Regions from separate parts of the Bradyrhizobium sp. CIAT3101 genome, predicted to be linked through region 1. Evidence: predicted binding sites of a transcription regulator. Region 1 holds the regulator's gene; the other holds the start of a gene.

Region 1 (7,697 bases):
TGGATCACGCGGCTCAGTGCGATCTCGGTGCTTCTCATCCTCGGCGGCATCATCCTGTCGCTGATCGTCGGTGCCTTCCCGGCGATGAAGGAATACGGCTTCGCGTTCCTGTGGACGCAGCGCTGGGCGCCGTCGGCCGATCCGCCCGTGCTCGGCGCGCTCGGACCGATGTACGGCACGCTCGTCACCTCGTTCATCGCGATGCTGATCGCCATTCCGGTCGGTCTCGGCATCGCGATCTTCCTCACCGAGCTCTGCCCGCAATGGCTGCGCCGCCCCATCGGCATGGCGATTGAATTGCTCGCCGGCATTCCCTCGATCATCTACGGCATGTGGGGCTTCTTCGTGCTGGGGCCGTTCCTGGCCAACACCTTCCAGCCTTTCATGATCAAGATCTTCGATGGCGTCCCCGTGCTGGGCGCGATCTTCGCCGGCCCCCCGTCCTATCTCAGCCTGTTCAACGCCGCGCTGATCCTCGCCATCATGGTGCTGCCCTTCATCACCTCGATCTCGGTCGACGTGTTCAAGACGGTGCCGCCGGTGCTGAAGGAAGCCGCCTACGGCGTCGGCTGCACCACCTGGGAAGTCGTGCGCAGCGTGGTGATCCCCTACACCCGTGTCGGCATCATCGGTGGCGTCATGCTGGCACTGGGCCGCGCGCTCGGCGAGACCATGGCGGTGACCTTCATCATCGGCAACTCGTTCCGCATCTCGTCATCGATCTTCGCGCCGGGCACCACGATCTCGGCGGCGATCGCCTCCGAATTCGCCGAGAGCGACGGCCTGCACCAGTCCGGCCTGATCCTGCTCGGCCTGCTGCTGTTCGTGCTGACGTTCTTCGTGCTCGCCGGCGCCCGGCTGATGCTGATGCGGCTGGAAAAGAAGGCGGGGAAGTAACATGAACCCGATTTATTCACGCCGTCGCCGCAAGGACATCGTGATCCGCGGGCTCTGCTTCGGTGCCGCCGCCTTCGGCGTCACCTGGCTCGCGCTGATCCTGGTCACGCTGCTCTATAACGGCCTCGCCGGGTTGAACCTCGAACTGTTCGTCGCGGACACGCCGCCTCCGGGCTCGACTGAAGGCGGTCTGCGCAACGCCATCGTCGGCTCCCTGATCATGACCGTGATCGGCGTCGGCATCGGCGCGCCGCTCGGCCTGTTCGCCGGCACCTATCTCGCCGAGTACGGCCGCAACGACAAGCTGACCTCGGTGATCCGCTTCATCAACGACATCCTGCTCTCGGCGCCCTCGATCATCATCGGCCTGTTCATCTACGGCGCGGTGGTGGTGCCGATGCGCGGCTTCTCGGCGATCGCAGGCTCGCTCGCACTCGCCGTGATCGTGATCCCGGTGGTGCTGCGCACGACCGAGGACATGCTGCTGCTGGTGCCGAACGCGCTGCGCGAGGCTGCCTCTGCGCTCGGCCTGCCGCGCTCGCTGGTGATCAAGCGCATCGCCTATCGTGCGGCGCGCTCGGGCCTCATCACAGGCGTGATGCTGGCCACCGCCCGCGTCGCCGGCGAGACTGCGCCGCTGCTGTTCACCGCACTGTCGAACCAGTTCTTCAGCCTGGGCCTGAACAAGACGATGGCCAACCTGCCGGTCACCATCAACAACTTCGTGCAGAGCCCGTATGCCTACTGGAAGCAGTTGGCCTGGAGCGGCGCCCTGCTGATCACGTTGACCGTGCTTGCCCTGAACATTGGCGCGCGCATCCTGAGCGCCGAGAGGACCGCAAAATGAGCGAAATGTCTGTTTCCGTCAGTACGCCCGCCGTTCATCCCGGCTCGCAGCCTCTGCCTGAAGCCCCGGCCAAGGTAACGGTGCGCAACCTCAACTTCTATTACGGCGAGCACCACGCGCTGAAGAACATCAATCTGGCGCTCGGCACCAACCGCGTCACGGCGTTCATCGGACCGTCGGGCTGCGGCAAGTCGACCCTGCTGCGCATCTTCAACCGGATGTACGACCTCTATCCGGGCCAGCGCGTCTCCGGTCAGCTGATGCTCGACCAGACCAACATCCTCGATCCCAAGCTCGACCTCAATCTGCTGCGCGCCCGCGTCGGCATGGTGTTCCAGAAGCCGACGCCGTTCCCGATGACGATCTACGAGAACATCGCCTTCGGCATCCGTCTCTACGAGAAGATCTCGAAGTCGGAGATGGACGATCGCGTCGAGAAGGCCCTGCGCGGCGGCGCGCTGTGGAACGAGGTCAAGGACAAGCTGAACGCCTCCGGCCTGTCGCTCTCCGGCGGCCAGCAGCAGCGCCTCTGCATTGCCCGCACCGTCGCGGTGCGGCCCGAGGTGATCCTGTTCGACGAGCCCTGCTCGGCGCTCGATCCGATCTCGACCGCGAAGGTCGAGGAGCTGATCCAGGAGCTGTCCGAGAATTACACGATCGCGATCGTGACCCACAACATGCAGCAAGCGGCTCGCGTCTCCGACAAGACCGCCTTCATGTATCTCGGCGAGTTGATCGAGTTCGACGACACCAGCAAGATCTTCACGTCGCCGTCCGACCGGCGCACGCAGGATTACATTACCGGCCGGTTCGGCTGAGGAGACAGGACATGGGTTCTGAACATACCGCAAAGGCCTTCGACACCGACCTCCAGGAGCTCACGCGCCTGGTCGCCGAGATGGGCGGCATCGCCGAGCGCATGATCGTCGATTCCGTCGACGCGCTGATCCGCCGTGATATCGCGCTCGGCCAGCGCGTCGTCACCATCGACGCCGAGCTCGACGCGCTGCAGAAGAAGATCGAGGAACGCGCCGTGCTCACGATCGCGCGCCGCCAGCCGATGGCGGTGGATCTGCGCGAAATCGTCGGCGCCATGCGCGTCGCGACCGATCTCGAACGCATCGGCGACCTCGCCAAGAACATGGGCAAGCGCGTCGCGGCGCTGGAGACGGATTTCCATCCGCTCAAGCTGTTCCGCGGCCTCGAGCACATGACCGACCTCGTGCAGCAGCAGGTCAAGTCGGTGCTGGACGCATATGCCGCGCACGATCTGCCGGCGGCGATGGCGGTGTGGAAGGGCGACGAGGAAGTCGACGCCATCTGCACCTCGCTGTTCCGCGAGCTCCTCACCTATATGATGGAGGACCCGCGCAACATCTCGTTCTGCATCCATCTGATGTTCTGCGCCAAGAACATCGAGCGGATCGGCGACCACGCCACCAACATTGCCGAGACCGTGTTCTACATGATCGAAGGCCAGGCCATCACCGACAAGCGACCGAAGGGCGACATGACGACCTTCGCCACCACGGTCCCCAATACTTGAATCCTTAAGGAGCGACGACCCAATGGGCGCACGCATTATGGTGGTTGAAGACGAGGAAGCTCTCACCGAGCTCCTCCGCTACAACCTCGAGGGCGACGGCTATGACGTCGAGACGGTGATGCGCGGCGACGACGCCGACACCCGCCTCAAGGAGCACATCCCCGATCTGATCGTGCTCGACTGGATGCTGCCGGGGCTTTCCGGCATCGAGCTGTGCCGCCGGCTGCGGACGCGGTCCGACACCAAGCAGCTGCCGATCATCATGCTCACCGCGCGCGGCGAGGAGAGCGAGCGGGTGCGGGGCCTTGCGACCGGCGCCGACGACTACATCGTCAAGCCGTTCTCGGTGCCCGAGCTGCTGGCCCGCGTGAAGGGTCTGCTGCGGCGCGCAAGTCCCGAGCGGCTCGCAACCGTGCTCGCTTTCGGTGACATCGAGCTCGATCGCGAAAAGCGCCGCGTGGCGCGCTCGGGCCGGCCGATCGATCTCGGCCCCACCGAATATCGCCTGCTGGAGTTTTTCCTGGAGCACCCCGGTCGCGTGTTCTCGCGCGAGCAGCTGCTCGACAGCGTCTGGGGCCGCGACATCTATATCGACGAGCGCACCGTCGACGTGCATATCGGTCGCCTGCGCAAGCTGCTCAATCTTGGTCGCGAGCAGGATCCGATCCGCACGGTGCGCGGTGCGGGCTATGCGCTCGATGACCGGTTTGCAAAGGCCGAGCAGGCCTAAGGCTCTTGCAAGCAGACAAAATAAAAAGCGCGCTGGATGGCGCGCTTTTTTATTTCCCCGGTCGTCCCGGCCTTGTGCCGGGACGAGATTACCTGGATGCGCTTACCGCGTGCCAGGCTTCGCCGGCGCCCGCCGCCGATCCGCTGCCGGCTGATACGCCACCCGCGAGTGCTGGGCGCAGTAGGGCAGGCCGGAGAGCGCCTTGCCGCCGCAGAAGAAGAAATCCGGGCTCGAGGGATCGCCGACCGGCCAGTGGCAGGTCGCCTCGTTCAATTCGAGCAGCGACAGCCGCTGGCTCATCGGCACCACGTTGTCGTAGGTGACCGGTTCAGCCTCGACTTCGACCTCGAAGGCCTGCGCCAGCGCGGTATTGCCACGCGCGATGGGCCTGCTCACCCGCATCATGTGCTGCGCCGGACGCGCCTTGCGCGGCCGCGGAGCTGCCGAAGACGGGCTCTTGGCGCGGCCCGACAGGCCGAGCCTGTGCACCTTGCCGATCACGGCGTTGCGGGTGACATTCCCAAGCTCAGCGGCGATCTGGCTGGCCGAAAGTCCGGCCTCCCAGAGCTTTTTCAACTGCTCGACGCGATCGTCGGACCAGGTCAAAACCGTCATTGTAACCTTTCCTTCGCCGCGCGCCTGCCATCCTGGGGCGGCACGACGAATGCCTAAGCTTCGAAAAACCCGTGCCGCCAGAATCCCTTAAGGTTCGCCGGGCGCAATGAGCCGCCCGAACGTTTACGCCGGTACATGAGGACTTTTGGGATCAGAACCGCTGCACGAGATGTCGTATCTGACAAGGCAAACGCTACAATATGGCGTGACTCACGCGCAAGAGTCCGACGACTCGCTTCCACATGTTCCGTGGCCAAAAACCCGCAAATCCGGCACCGCAAGACTACGGAATCAGCGTTTCGCGGGGCTTTCCGGGCGGCATTGACACCATTGGTGCCAGGCATAAGATGGCGATGCGTGCCGCCCTTAAAAGGCGGCACGTTTCGTTTTCCGGACCAATGATGCGCTGCGCAACGCACGCTCAGGCCGTCCGAAACATCCAAAGAGACCATCATGACCAACAGCGTAGCACCGCATTTGCTCCCCGTTTTCGCCAGGGCCGACATCGGTTTTGAGCGCGGTGAAGGCGTCTGGTTGATCGCGACCAATGGCGATCGCTATCTCGATTTCACCTCGGGCGTTGCAGTGAATGCGCTCGGCCATGCCCATCCCGTGCTGGTCAAGGCGCTGCAGGAGCAGGCGACAAAACTCTGGCACATGTCGAACCTGTTCCAGAGCCCGGATGGCGAGAAGCTCGCGGCGCGTCTCTGCAACGAGAGTTTTGCCGACTTCGTGTTCTTCTGTAATTCCGGCGCCGAAGCGCTGGAGGGCGTGATCAAGCTGGTCCGCCACCATCACTTCTCCAAGGGGCATCCGGAGCGCTACCGCATCATCACCTTCGAAGGCGCCTTCCACGGTCGGACGCTGGCGACGCTGGCCGCGACCGGCTCGGCAAAATATCTCGAAGGTTTTGGCCCGCCGATGGACGGTTTCGACCAGATCCCGCATGGCGACATCGAGGCCGTGAAGAAGGCGATCGGTCCGCAGACCGCCGGTATCCTGATCGAGCCGATCCAGGGCGAGGGTGGCGTGCGTTCGGCGCCTCCCGGCTTCCTCAAGGCGCTGCGCCAGCTCTGCGACGAGAAGGGCCTGCTGCTCGCCTTCGATGAAGTGCAGACCGGCATGGGCCGCACCGGCGATCTCTTCGCCCATCGGCGCACCGGCGTCACGCCTGACGTGATGTCGCTGGCGAAGGCGCTCGGCGGCGGCTTCCCGATCGGCGCGGTGCTGGCGACCGCGGAAGCGGCCTCCGGCATGGGGCCCGGCTCGCACGGCTCGACCTTCGGCGGCAATCCGCTGGCGATCTCGGCTGCGAACGCAGTGCTCGACGTCATGCTCAAGCCCGGCTTCTTCGACCATGTGCAGAAGATGTCGCTGCTGCTGAAGCAGAAGCTTGCTTCCGTGATCGACCGTCATCCCGATGTCGTCAGCGAAGTTCGCGGCGAGGGGCTCCTGATCGGCATCAAGGCCGTGGTGCCCTCCGGCGATCTGGTCGCAGCACTTCGCAACGAAAAACTGCTCACCGTCGGGGCCGGCGACAATGTCGTGCGCTTCCTGCCGCCCTTGATCGTCACCGAAGCCGAGATCGAGGACAGCGTCGGGCGGCTCGAACGCGCCTGCACTGCGCTGACCGGCAACAAGCGGGCGGCAAGCTGATGAGCAAGACGCCGAAGCACTTCCTGGACATCAACGAGCTGCCGCTGTCGGAGCTCAAGAGCATGCTCGCGGCCTCCTCCGCCATGAAGGCGAAGCAGAAGGCACATCAGCCGGTCAGGCCGCTCGAGGGCAAGACGCTGGCGATGATCTTCGAACGCCCGTCGACCCGCACGCGGGTGTCGTTCGACGTCGCCATGCGCCAGCTCGGCGGCGAGCCGATCATGCTCACGGGTGCCGAGATGCAGCTGGGCCGCGGCGAGACCATCGCCGACACCGCGCGCGTGCTGTCGCGCTATGTCGACGCCATCATGATCCGCATCCTCAATCACGAGGCGCTGCTGGAGCTCGCTGCGAACGCGACCGTGCCCGTGATCAACGGCCTGACGCGGCGCTCGCACCCGTGCCAGGTGATGGCCGATCTCATGACCTACGAGGAGCATCGCGGCCCGATCGAAGGTCGCACCGTGGCCTGGACCGGCGACGACAACAACGTGCTGGCGTCCTGGGCTCATGCCGCCGAACGTTTCAAGTTCAACCTCAATGTCGCGACCCCGCCGGAGCTCGCTCCGAAGAAGGTGATGCGCGATTTCATCAAGGCCACCAACGCACCGATCGTGCTCGGCACCGATCCCGAAGCCGCGGTGAAGGGCGCCGATTGCGTCGTCACCGACACCTGGGTGTCGATGGGCGACAAGGAAGGCGAGCACCGTCACAACGTGCTCAAGCCCTACCAGGTCAATGCGAAGCTGATGTCGCTGGCGAAGCCCGACGCGCTGTTCATGCACTGTCTGCCTGCCCATCGCGGCGAGGAGGTCACCGACGAGGTGATCGACGGCCCGCAATCGGTCGTGTTCGACGAGGCCGAAAACCGCCTGCATGCGCAGAAGGGCATTTTGGCCTGGTGCTTTGACGCGGTGAAGTAGAGATACGTGCGAGTGTGTGGCCGCGCTGGCGGCTCCATCCTCCGCTGTCGTCCCGGACAAGCGTAAGCGCAGATCCGGGACCCATAACCACAGGCCGTGGTTTTGCGAGGACTCGGAGTTGTCATCTCGCACGATGACGTCATCCTGTGGTTATGGATCCCGGGTTCGCGCTTCGCGCGCCCCGGGACGACATCCAGTTTGAGGCTGCTTCGTACAACGACACCTGCATCCGGAACGCACCACCTCGCGCCCCTTCCATTTCCCGTCCTCCGACCCCAGATAAAGCGCCATGGTTTCCCAATCCCCTGACATGAAAACCGGGTCTGAAGGCCCGGTTCGCGCACCATCCGCGGTTCCCATCGATGATGCCGTGTTGCCCTACGAGGTCGACGCGCTCGATGTGCGTGGGCGCCTGGTTCGGCTCGGCCCCGCGCTCGACGAGATCCTGACCAAGCACGATTATCCCGCGCCGGTCGGCAAGCT
Region 2 (7,697 bases), 3.9 Mb from region 1:
GCGCGAGACGGGCGGGATCGGGCTCTCATCGCGTGCCAGCGTATGAGACTTTTGGCTGCGGTCGACAGAAGAGAGGAAAGTCTCGAAATTGGCCTTGATTGCCTGCGTACCCTCGGCATCGTTTGGTCATCTCATCCGTCGACACAGGAGATTGATGAAGAATACCGGCGCCTATGGGATCTCATTGACTCTCGTCCGATTAGCAGTCTGATCGACCTGCCCGTCATGGATGATCCGTTGGGGCGAGCCAAGATGGACGTCCTCCTGGCGCTTAGCGAACCCGCCTTTTGGACAGCAGACGGAAACCTGACGGGTCTGATCGTGGCGAAGGCGGTAAGCGTCAGCATTGAGCAAGGAAACACGGACGTATCCTGTTGGGCCTATGTCTGGCTCGGCAAGCTGCTGGGGCGTTTCGGCCGCCTACGGGAGAGCATCGAATTTGGTCGCCTTGGTGTTGACCTGATGGAGAGACGCGGGTTGCATAGATTTCGTGCACGCGTCTACCGCGAATATTCGCATGTCGTCGATCCGCGGGAGCGGGTGGCTGTGCTTCGGCGCGCTTTCGACGCCGCCAACGAACTCGGCGATCTCAATAGCGCCGGGTATACCGCGTCCGGCCTGATCTCAGCGATGCTGGCGGCGGGGGAGCGCTTGCAGGATGTCCAGAAAGAAGCGGAACGACTGCTCGATTACCTGAACAGCGCCCATTTCGCTCTTTTGGCAAATATCGTCGCAGGGCAACACGGTCTTATCCTTGCCCTCCGGGGCGTCGAATCGAACTTCGACGAGGGGCGCTTCGAGGAGCCGCTGGGAAAACATGCAGGCCGCACAGTCGAGCTCGCCTGGCTTTTGATACGCAAGCTGCAACGCCTGTTCTTTTCGGGGGATCATCTGGGAGCGACTCTTGCGGCGCGGAAGGTCGAGCCGCTTCTGTGGTGGGCTGTCCCCTCCCATATTGCGGTATCCGAATTCCATTTCTATGCGGCCTTGGCGCGCGCTGCCGGCGCCGAGACTGTGTCGAGCCAGGAGCGGGGCGCGCTCGTAGAGGAGCTAAAGGTCCATCGCGGTCATCTGGCATATGCGGCCGCTGTCTACCCGGAGAGTTTGAAGAGCCACGTTGCGCTTGTAGCCGCTGAAATCGCTCGGATTGAGAGCCATCTGCTCGACGCCGAGCAGCTCTACGAAGAGGCGATTGCCTCCGCCGGAGCAAACGGCCTCGTTCATATTGAGGCGCTCGCGAATGAGCTCGCGGCGCGCTTTTACGGGAAGCGCGGATTTGGAAAAATAGCGCGCACCTATCTACAGGAGGCCCGCTTTGGCTACCTGCGCTGGGGCGCCGGCGGGAAGGTGAGACAACTCGGGGAAAGGTATCCGGATCTGAGGGCGCAAGAGCCTGCGCCAAGTCCGACGGAAACGATTGGAGCGTCGATCGAACATCTCGATCTCGCAACCGTGATCAAGGTTTCGCAGGTCGTCTCCAGCGAGTTGGTGCTCGAGAAGTTGATCGATACCCTGATGCGCATTGCCATTGAGCAGGCTTGTGCCGAGCGGGGTTTGCTAATTCTCGCGCGTGGCGCTTCGCCACGGATTGTCGCAGAAGGTAACACTGCCGATGACCGGGTGGTTGTGCATCTGCGCGATGTGGCTGTAACGGAGGCCCTCTTGCCAGAGGCCGTGCTCCGATATGTCTTGCATGGTCAAGAGAGCATTGTCCTCGACGACGCCGCCCAATCTGCATTCGCAGCCGACCCCTACATCGTCAATAGCGGAGTGCGGTCCGTTCTCTGCCTGCCCATGGTGAACCGGGGCGAACTCGTTGGCGCGCTTTACCTCGAGAACAACCTAACTCCCAGCGCCTTTGCACCTGGCCGTATGACAGCGCTGAGACTGCTCGCGTCGCAGGCGGCTGTCTCCCTGGAGAATTCTCGACTTTATGGCGATCTGCAGAAGCAAGAGGCGAAGGTTCGGCGCCTCGTTGAGGCCAACATCATCGGGATCGTCTTCTTTGAACTCGATGGTCGCATCACGGAGGCAAATGATACTTTTCTCCGCATGCTGGGAATCGATCGAAAGGAGTTGATGTCCGGCCGTGTGGCCTGGACGGATTACATACCGCCGGAGTGGCGCGACCGAGTTACGGAGGAGAGCGAGAACATAAAGATTGCTGGCACGTTGCAGCCGTACGAAAGGGAGTATTTGCGGAAGGATGGCGGCCGCGTGCCCGTGCTGGTTGGTGCAGCTCTCCTCGACAATGAGAATCAAGCCGTCGCCTTTGTTCTCGATCTGACTGAGCGGCGGCGGGCAGAGGCCGAGGCGCGCGAAAGCGAGCGACGCTACCGCGAGACTCAGATGGAGCTCGCGCACGCGAACCGCGTCGCGACCATGGGGCAACTTTCGGCTTCGATAGCCCATGAGGTCAATCAGCCCGTCACGGCAATAATCGGCAGCGCCGAAGCGTCGCTACGGTGGCTTGCTCATCAGCCACCAAACCTAACGGAAGTTCAACGACTACTGGAAAGGATCGCCGAAGACGGCCGTCGGGTAGGTAACGTTGTCGATCGTACACGTAATCTCGTAACAAAGGCGCCGCTGCGCGCGGAGCGCATGGAATTCAACCGACTTGTATCCGAAGTCGTTGAGCTCACGCGTGGCGAAGCCGCACGGAGTCACATCTCTATTCGTACGCAGTTGGCGAGCGGCTTGCCGTTCGTTGAAGCCGATCGGACCCAGATGCAACAAGTGGTGCTCAATTTAATTGTCAATGCCGTACATGCCCTGGAAGAGGTCGGCCAAGCGCGCCGCGAGCTCTTGATTAGTTCTACCATGAAGGGCTCGCACGGCGTACTTGTGTCCGTGCGAGATACGGGGAAGGGCATCAACCCGGAGCAACTCGACCGGCTTTTCGACCCATTCTTCACAACCAAGCCGGGCGGCATGGGAATGGGACTATCGATCTGTCGTTCAATCGTAGAGAGCCACGGAGGAAGAATTTGGGCTGAGGCAAATCTTCCGCAAGGCGCTGCCTTTCACTTCACCATCCCAAAGGCTCGGCAACAATAGCTCCTCATTTCCGGCCGCCATTTCCGAGCTCGTGCTACGGCGCTGTAAAATCGGATCGCTCCTCTATTGACTGAAGAAAGCAGCTCAAATCCTTCTTCCGCCTCGAGCCGTTAAAAGATATGGGAGAATAAGAAGTAGAGCGAACCGGAGATCAACATGGCCACCGGCAATGTCAACACCCAAGCCATCGCGATGTTGCGGATCGTCGACCATTGCAAACCCGATCCATTCGCCGTCATTGTGCCGGCGATGCCGCTAGATAACACATGCGTTGTCGACACCGGCAAGCCATAGCCATCGGCCGCTGCAATCGTGGCAGCCGCTGTGATTTCGGCACACGCTCCTTGCGCGTAAGTCAAATGCGTCTTGCCAATCTTCTCACCAACCGTCACGACGATACGCTTCCAGCCGACCATCGTTCCGAGGCCGAGCGCGATCGCAACCGCGATCTTCACCCATGTAGGGATGAATTTTGTCGCGCTGTCCAGCGACGCCTTGTAGCTGTTGAGGGTGGCGACTTCGGCGCCGCTGAACCCATGCTCGTTACTCTTCATGAGCAGACGCAGAGCTTCTGAAACCAGGTACATATCGTTGCGAGTGTTGCCGACGGCGTCAGCCGGAAACTTCGCCAGGGAGCCGTATTGCGCGACTTGATCGTTGATTTCGCGCACCAGGACTGCCAGCGACGGGAAGGTGGCGTCGTCGATCTGGCGCAATGCAATATAGCTGGTCACTGCTGGCCGAGGATTGTCCGTCACGCGGCGGCCAGCGGCCTTGCTCTCGATGACTTGGCTTGCAGCGACAGAGTTGGCGGCAAACCGTTCGATCTGACTTGCGGGCATTGAGCGGTTGAGCGCATAAGCCGTCGGCACCGTTCCGATCAGGATGAGCATGATCAGGCCCATGCCCTTTTGCCCGTCGTTGGAGCCGTGGAAGAAGCTGACCAGCGTGCAGGTCAGAATCAAGATGCCCCGGATCCACGCCGGAGGTGGCTGATCGCCCTGGGGTTCTCCAAATAGCGCTGGCGTTACGCGCAGCAATGCTCCTTTAAGGACATAGAGCAGTACTGCCGCGAGCGCGAAGCCGAACAGCGGCGATAGCAGCAGTGCTTTGGCGATATTGACGGCCTGCGACCAGTCCACGCCTGAGGTCCCATCGCGGCCGCGCATGAGCGCGTTGGCGATACCGACACCCATAATTGATCCGATCAGGGTGTGCGAACTCGATGCCGGCAACCCGAAATACCAGGTGCCCACGTTCCAGATGATGGCGGCTATCAAGAGCGCGAACACCATTGCGAAGCCCGCGCTGCTGCCGACTTGCAGTATCAGTTCCACCGGCAGCAATGAGACGATACCGAAGGCGACCGCGCCGCTCGATAGCAGCACGCCGATCAAGTTGAAGATGCCGGACCAGACCACGGCCACGTGGGCTGGCATCGAGCGCGTGTAAATGACAGTGGCAACGGCGTTGGCAGTATCGTGAAATCCATTGACGAATTCGAACGCGAGCGCGATCAGCAACGCCACGAATAGAAGCAGAAAGGCAAAGTAGGACGTCTTTCCCGCGCCGGTAGCGTCGACGTCTGCATAAATGCTGTAAGCCACGAACAGCAGTGCGGCGGCGATCACCCCTAAGTAAATGATGCCCGTCAGCGGGTGAAAGCCTTTCTCAAGATCGGGGCCTTTGCGGAGGGCGGGCTCGATCGAACCGGGTAAAGTGATATCGCTCATTGCTAACCCCTTGAAATTGGCTATGAAATCAATCGGGCATGCAGCGCTTCTCAAGGTGACAAAAAAACTACGTTTACATGACATATATATGACAAGTGCGTGACGGTCTGCTCGTCACGGGGAGGCGATCCAATTGCCGACAACCGCTGGCGACTCCTGAACAGGCTGTAGAGCGTCAGCTTCTGTCGGTGTCCAATCTTGGCATTATCCAAGACACCGGGCTTAATTCAGCAACGTGATTGGTCGCGGCACTGATCTGCGGGATTGACGTCGCGTTCCACGATTTACGACGTTTTATTTCTCTTAGCGCGGACCGCCGATGCGGACAGGGTAGGGTCCTGGCTACGCGCCGTCTCGTCAACATTCGGAGGTCAGAGATGTCCGACAAGCCCACCATCGTTTTCGCACACGGCCTTTGGGCTGATGGGTCATGTTACAGCAAAGTGATCCCGCTGCTCTTGGCCGATGGCTTTCAAGTGATCTCGACGCAAAACCATCTCAACACCGTTGCTGACGACGCGGCCGCAGTACGGACCTCGTTTGACCGCGCCAGCGGCCCTGTCGTTCTCGTCGGTCATTCATACGGTGGCACCGTCATCACGGCGGCTGGGACCGACAGCCGTGTAGCAGCGCTCGTTTATATCTGTGCGTTTGCACCGGAGGACGGCGACACAACGCTTGTCGACCAAAACAAGTACCCGGCCACGCCCATTTTCCAGCACATCGACGTGACAGACGGGCGCATATGGCTTCGTCCATCCGGAGTTCCCGAGTTTGCAGGCGACCTGCCGGAGGCCGAGCAGCAACTGGTTTGGGCTACGCAAATGGCGCCGCTGGCCGATCTCTTTGGTCAACCCGTTCCGGGTGCCGCCTGGAAGCTCAAGCCGACGTCCTACATCGTCGGTACTGAGGATCGGACCATACAGCCCGAGTTGGAGCGCTTCCTGGCCAAGCGCATGAACGCCAAGGTTACGGAACTTGCAACAAGTCACGTGCCGATGCTTTCTCAGCCTCGGCGGGTGTACGAGGTTATTCGGGACGCCGCCCGCAACATCCAGCGACAGGCCGCATAGTAACGGCGAAGCCCTTGCTCTTGGCGTCGCTCTTGGCGTCCGTGCTTCCTCAACGTCGCCGTTGAGGAAGCATGAGTTCGTTCCTGCTCGTGAAAGTCAGTTATTGGCCCTTTGCTGACCATCGACGGTCGAACGGGCGAGGCCCGCTCATGACCCGCTGCGGTGACGCGAGTGCGCCGGGCAACTGTCGTGGTCGACATGGGGGAATTTGACTCCATCTCCTTTCGCCGCGAAGACCCATGCGCCGTCAGGCGGTCGCTGGGGCGCGCATCGATGAGAGATCGACCTGCTTCCCGTACATCCCCCAATTGATCTCCGGGATCTCCTGGATCGCGACATATGCCGGCACCCTGCCTTCGCCGATCGCAGCGTGTTTGCCGAGGATCGCAGTACCCTCCTCAATGAGCCGCTTCCTGGCGGGATCGTCGAGGCCTCCCTTGATTGCGTTGACCAGCAGGACGATCACCGGGTGCGACGCGGCTCTTCCACCGCTGAAGATGCTGCCAGGCTCGTGTTCGGCGAAGAGCACCCAAACACCCGATCGGATTGCCGGCGTGTCGTCAAGGCGCTCGCACGCCATTCCGAGGTCAGTCAGTTCGGCAGCGACGCTGGCGCGAGCCTCGGCCGTGAAAACACCACTGGGGGCGTGAACGAACATCTTGGGCATGCAATTCTCCTGCTCTTCGATCAAGCGCCTTCTGACAACCGAGCTAAGCTATGGTCCGAGAGTGTAGCGAAGCGCGGCTGACGAGAGGGCGCAGAAGTTAGAGGAAACTCTTATAGTCCAGTCTCGCGAGAGAACGTTGTATATCGAGATAAAACGTTGCAAAGGCCCGGGCGATGGCACCTCGTTGGCTAGAGTAGTCGATGGCCAGCGAGGGGTGAGCGCCGTCCTTGTCTGCGCTCGATCCTGGCGGTGCCATGCTGGCCGCCTTCATGTCGCGTGCTCGAGCCGTGTGTCGATCTCCTTCCGCAACAGTCCGAAGTCGATCGGCTTGGTCAGTAGACCCTCTGCACCGTGTTCGATCGCTCTCCTGTGCGTATCAGCATCGCCGTAGGCGGTGATCATGATAACCGGCACATCGGGGCGGGCCGCGCGCATGACCGGCAGCAGCTCAAGCCCGCTCATCCCGGGCATGTTGATGTCCGACAGGATGAGGATCAGCGAGGCGTCGCGGATCTCCGCAACACGCTTGAGGGCTGCCGGAGCCGATGTTGCGAACTCCATGTGAAAGCGCTCGGAACGCAGATCGTGCCGGAAGCGCTGGCGGAACAGGGTTTCGATGTCGGGCTCGTCATCCACGACCAGGATATAGACGGTCAATTGCGCTCTTCCTTGTGAGTGCGAGCCACCGCGATGCGCGGCAGCGTGATGGTGAACTCGGTGAATACGCCCGGCTCGGTTGCGACATCAAGGCGGCCTCCGTACTGCTTCACGATGATGTCGTGACAGATCGAAAGCCCAAGCCCCGTTCCTTCGCCCGCCGGTTTGGTCGTGAAGAAGGGGTTGAAGATCTTCTCCTTGACCTCCGGGGGGATGCCCGCGCCGTTGTCGCGAATGCTGATCTCGACCCCATCGCGCACGCCTCTGGTGCGGGCGCTCAGGATCGGCCTGAAACCTTCGCCGGCCGTCTCCTTTCGCTTGGTCGCGGCGTAGAAGCCGTTCGAGATCAGGTTGAGCAGCACACGCGTGATCTCCTGAGGGCAGAGGTCCTTCATTCCAGCCTCGGGATCGAATTCACGATGCAACGTGATGTCGAAGGCCGAATTTTCGGCGCGTGCGCCATGATAGGCCAGGTTGAGACTCTCTTCGAGCAGCGCATTGATGTCG

What was found. The regulator PhoB, encoded in region 1, activates phosphate uptake and scavenging genes when phosphate is short. The targets are predictions, from matches to a motif close to TGTCATNNANCTGTCAT.
Region 2: QA645_RS17170 (inorganic phosphate transporter) is a predicted target of PhoB. The motif match lies at 4,871-4,887, and genes of this name have one in related genera.

What each region holds. Positions count from the first base shown of each region.
Region 1 is NZ_CP121634.1:9,079,198-9,086,894, reverse strand. Features, by position in the region: gene pstC (phosphate ABC transporter permease subunit PstC) at 1-897, shown strand, start outside; gene pstA (phosphate ABC transporter permease PstA) at 899-1,744, shown strand; gene pstB (phosphate ABC transporter ATP-binding protein PstB) at 1,741-2,562, shown strand; gene phoU (phosphate signaling complex protein PhoU) at 2,574-3,290, shown strand; gene phoB (phosphate regulon transcriptional regulator PhoB) at 3,313-4,020, shown strand; gene QA645_RS42060 (GcrA family cell cycle regulator) at 4,123-4,635, opposite strand; gene QA645_RS42055 (aspartate aminotransferase family protein) at 5,089-6,291, shown strand; gene argF (ornithine carbamoyltransferase) at 6,291-7,214, shown strand; gene QA645_RS42045 (Hsp33 family molecular chaperone) at 7,504-7,697, shown strand, end outside.
Region 2 is NZ_CP121634.1:3,651,602-3,659,298, forward strand. Features, by position in the region: gene QA645_RS17165 (ATP-binding sensor histidine kinase) at 1-3,060, shown strand, start outside; gene QA645_RS17170 (inorganic phosphate transporter) at 3,171-4,793, opposite strand; gene QA645_RS17175 (alpha/beta hydrolase) at 5,171-5,866, shown strand; gene QA645_RS17180 (tautomerase family protein) at 6,114-6,533, opposite strand; gene QA645_RS17185 (response regulator) at 6,801-7,190, opposite strand; gene QA645_RS17190 (sensor histidine kinase) at 7,187-7,697, opposite strand, start outside.